2 regions of the Streptococcus sp. HMSC065C01 genome follow, and region 1 is predicted to be linked to the other one. Evidence: predicted binding sites of a transcription regulator. Region 1 holds the regulator's gene; the other holds the start of a gene.

Region 1 (2,204 bases):
CAAACAGAGCTCTATAATGAACGTGTTGCGCAACTAGAGGCTAGTGGTCTTTCGCATGAAGAAGCTGAAAAGCAGGTGCAGACTCAGGTACAGGTCCCTGGTGCTAGTGAACACCAGACGGGACTTGCGATTGATATGAGTGTCGAAGCTGGCCAAAGTGATGAGTTGGGCATGCAGCTGGCTGCCATCGCACCGCAATATGGCTTTGTCCTTCGCTACCCAGATGGGAAGAGCAACATCACGGGTGTGAATTTTGAGAATTGGCATTTCCGTTATGTTGGCGTAGAAAATGCTCAGTATATGGCCAAGCATCAGCTAGTATTGGAAGAATATATTCAGCTATTGAAAAAAGCTGGCAAATAAGAGGAGATTCACTTCTCTAGGTCTTAAGAATGATTTTTAGCACTCTTGAAAAAAGAGTGCTAATTTTTTGGATTTTTCTCTTGACTTTCTTTTGGATGGGTGTATAATAGAATCATAGTTTAGCACTTGAGTGTTTAGAGTGCTAAAAAATGAAAGAGAGGTGAGGTCATGGTTACAGAACGTCAAAATGAGATTCTCAATCTTGTTGTCGATATCTTTACCAAGACCCACGAACCAGTCGGTTCAAAAGCGCTACAAGATGTCATTCAATCCAGTAGTGCGACCATTCGAAACGACATGGCTGCCCTCGAAAAACAAGGCTTACTAGAAAAGGCCCACACTTCGAGTGGCCGAATGCCTAGCCGTGCTGGTTTCCAATATTTTGTTCAGAACTCGCTCGATCTAGAGCTGATTGATGAGCAAGATGTCTACCAAGTGGTGAAAGCCTTTGATTTCGAAGCCTTTAAGTTAGATGATATCTTGGATGCTACGGCCAAGTTGCTAGCCCAGATGACGGGTTACACCGCAGTGATTCAGGATGTTGAACCGACACGTCAGCGCTTGACTGGTTTTGAGATTGTTCCATTGTCCAACCACGATGCCTTAGCGGTGTTGACCTTGGATGAATCAAAGCCTGTCACCGTCCAGTTTGCCATTCCAAAAAATTTCTTAACCAGTGACTTGGAAATTTTCCATCAGCTGGTTCAAGAGCGTTTCATTGGAAATACAGTCTTGGATATCCACTACCGCTTGCGGACAGAGATTCCACAGATTGTACAGCGTTATTTCAAGACGACAGACAATGTGCTGGATCTCTTTGATTACGTCTTCTCGCAACTGTTTCAAGAACTGGTCTTTGTAGAAGGAAAGGTTTCATCCTTAACCTACGCCGATCTTCAGACCTATCAGTTCTTAGATAATCCCCAACACGTAGCCTTGGAGTTACGAGGGGGAATGCCAGAAGACCAAATGACCCAGATCCTGGTTGCAGAATCCCAAGAGAAGGCCTTGAAAAATGTGACGGTCATTAGTCATAAGTTCTTGGTTCCTTATCGTGGGATGGCCCTCATGCATGTGATCGGTCCCGTAGAGATGGATTACAGGCGTGTGATTAGCCTGGTCAATGTCATCGGCCGGGTACTGGTTATGAAGTTGACGGACTACTACCGTTACCTCAACAGCAACCATTATGAAGTAAATTAAGACCAAATGAAAGGGGTGTATGCCTTGACAGAAGATATCAAAAAAGAAGACGTGAAAGAAGAGGAAGTTGCCCAAACAACTGAAGAAGTTGTAGAGGAAAGCAACCAACCTTCTGAGTTAGAAGAAGCACAAGCGCGTGCCGAGGAATTTGAAAACAAATACCTTCGTGCTCATGCAGAAATGCAAAATATTCAGCGCCGTGCCAATGAAGAACGTCAACAATTACAAAAATACCGTAGCCAAGATTTGGCAAAAGCTATCTTACCATCACTGGACAACCTCGAACGTGCCCTTGCCGTCGAAGGGTTGACAGATGATGTGAAGAAGGGCTTGGAAATGGTCCAAGAAAGTTTGGTACATGCTCTGAAAGAAGAAGGAATCGAAGAAATTCCAGCGGACGGAGCCTTTGACCATAACTACCACATGGCCATCCAAACCTTGCCTGCAGATGATGAACATCCAGCAGACACCATCGCACAAGTCTTCCAAAAAGGCTACAAACTCCATGACCGCATCCTGCGCCCAGCCATGGTAGTGGTTTATAACTAAGCTGTCTTGTCCGAAACGACACTAAACTATGAAAGAAAGATTAACATTGGTTCGGCTTTGCCAATAGTGAGCGAAGCGAACCGAAGGCG
Region 2 (2,204 bases), on a different contig from region 1:
CTTCAACACTGAACCACAACTAGGATCTCTTGTTGTAGGGATCACAGCTGGTTTGGAAGAAGCGCGTGCAAACGGAGATGCAGTAGATGGCGAAACCATCAACGGTATGCGTGCCGGTTTGATGGGACCAATCGCTGGTATTGGTGACTCATTGGTCGTTGGTACCTTGATTCCAGTTCTCTTGGGGATTGCCCTTGGACTTTCTAAAGGTGGTAACGTCGCTGGTGCCCTCTTCTACATCGTCGTATGGAACCTCTTAGTTTACTTTGGTATGCGCTTTGCCTTCTTCAAAGGTTACCAATTAGGGGATAAAGCTGTTGAATTCCTTGTAGGACCAAAAGGACAAGCTCTTCGTAAAGCGATCAGCGTTGTCGGTGGTATGGTTATCGGTGCTGTAGCAGCTACTTGGGTATCTGTTACAACAGCCCTTCAATTCAAGAATTCTGAAGGAAAAGTCTTCTTGAACATTCAAGAAAAGATCGATGGTGTTTATCCAGGTCTCTTGACAGCAGCCTTCATCACTCTTTGCTGGTGGTTGATGTCTAAGAAAAAAATTTCACCAAACAAAGTTATGTTACTTCTCGTTGTAGTGGCTTTGATCGGTGTTGCCCTTGGTATCTTTGACCCACATCTTAAATACTAAGGAAAAGAAAAAACGAATTTGCTAGTAGGAGTTTTTGAGAATGAAGTGAATGGACCTCCTTTACTTGCACTTCATTCTCAATTTTTATTAGGAGGAATCCCATGGTTACAAAACAAGAACTTGTCAATGGATATGAAACAGAAATCAAGTACCAACGCCACATGCTTGAAAACCTTGGACGTTGGTTTAGCTTACTCTTTATCATTGCCAGTATTGGTGTGGTCTTGATCTATCTCTTTCACAAAAGTTTCCTCCCACTCTTGATCCTCGGGATTTTACTAGCCTTGATTGGAATTTTAGGCATGATTGTTTTTGGATATGGCATCTACCGCGGGCGGATCAATCTTCAAAAAGTGATCGATGATTTCAATCAAAAATTGACAATTTTAAATTGAAATTTTAGAAGCATCTCATTTATTTTTGAGGTGTTTTTTTCTTGACTATTTCTGACCAAGTGATACAATAGAAACATAAGTTGGCACTTGTGTATAGAGAGTGCTAAAAACACGTATGGAGGAATGAACATGTTAAAACCATTAGGAGACCGTGTTGTCTTAAAAGTAGAAGAAAAAGAACAGACTGTTGGAGGGTTTGTCCTCGCAGGTGCGAGCAAGGCCGATACAAAAACAGCTGAAGTAGTGGCCGTTGGTGAAGGTGTGCGTACCCTAAGTGGTGAACTCATCGCCCCAGCTGTAAAAGCAGGAGATCAAGTTTTGGTTGAAAGCCATGCAGGAATTGAAGTTAAAGATGGGGAAGAAACCTACACCATCGTTGGAACAGCAAACATTCTTGCAATTGTAGAGTAAGAGAAGAAAGAGGTAAGAGAAATGGCAAAAGATATTAAATTTTCATCTGATGCACGTTCTGCAATGGTCCGTGGTGTCGATGTCTTAGCAGATACAGTGAAAGTTACGTTGGGCCCTAAAGGTCGCAATGTGGTTCTTGAAAAATCATTTGGTTCACCCTTGATCACAAATGATGGGGTGACCATCGCAAAAGAAATCGAATTGGAAGACCATTTTGAAAATATGGGTGCTAAATTGGTGTCAGAAGTGGCTTCTAAGACCAATGATATCGCAGGTGACGGTACAACAACTGCAACGGTTTTGACTCAAGCCATCGTCCGTGAAGGAATCAAAAACGTCACTGCAGGTGCTAATCCAATTGGCATCCGTCGTGGGATTGAGACTGCTGTTGCAACAGCAGTAGAAGCTTTGAAAAACAATGCGATCCCAGTATCGAGCAAGGAAGCGATTGCTCAAGTAGCTGCTGTGTCTTCTCGTTCTGAAAAAGTCGGTGAGTACATCTCTGAGGCCATGGAAAAAGTTGGCAAAGATGGAGTTATCACGATTGAAGAGTCTCGTGGAATGGAGACAGAACTGGAAGTCGTTGAAGGAATGCAGTTTGACCGTGGTTACCTTTCACAATACATGGTCACTGATAATGAAAAAATGGTGGCAGACCTTGAAAATCCATACATTTTGATCACTGACAAGAAGATTTCAAATATCCAAGAAATCTTGCCATTGTTGGAAAGCATTCTTCAAAGCAACCGTCCACT

Evidence for each region. The regulator HrcA, encoded in region 1, represses chaperone genes, less so after heat shock. The targets are predictions, from matches to a motif close to TTAGCACTCNNNNNNNNNGAGTGCTAA.
Region 2: groES (co-chaperone GroES) is a predicted target of HrcA. The motif match lies at 1,119-1,145, and genes of this name have one in related genera.

Annotation. Positions count from the first base shown of each region.
Region 1 is NZ_KV812860.1:59,836-62,039, reverse strand. Features, by position in the region: gene HMPREF2918_RS10515 (M15 family metallopeptidase) at 1-363, shown strand, start outside; gene hrcA (heat-inducible transcriptional repressor HrcA) at 532-1,566, shown strand; gene grpE (nucleotide exchange factor GrpE) at 1,591-2,115, shown strand.
Region 2 is NZ_KV812856.1:66,573-68,776, forward strand. Features, by position in the region: gene HMPREF2918_RS04885 (PTS system mannose/fructose/sorbose family transporter subunit IID) at 1-643, shown strand, start outside; gene HMPREF2918_RS04890 (hypothetical protein) at 745-1,038, shown strand; gene groES (co-chaperone GroES) at 1,168-1,449, shown strand; gene groL (chaperonin GroEL) at 1,471-2,204, shown strand, end outside.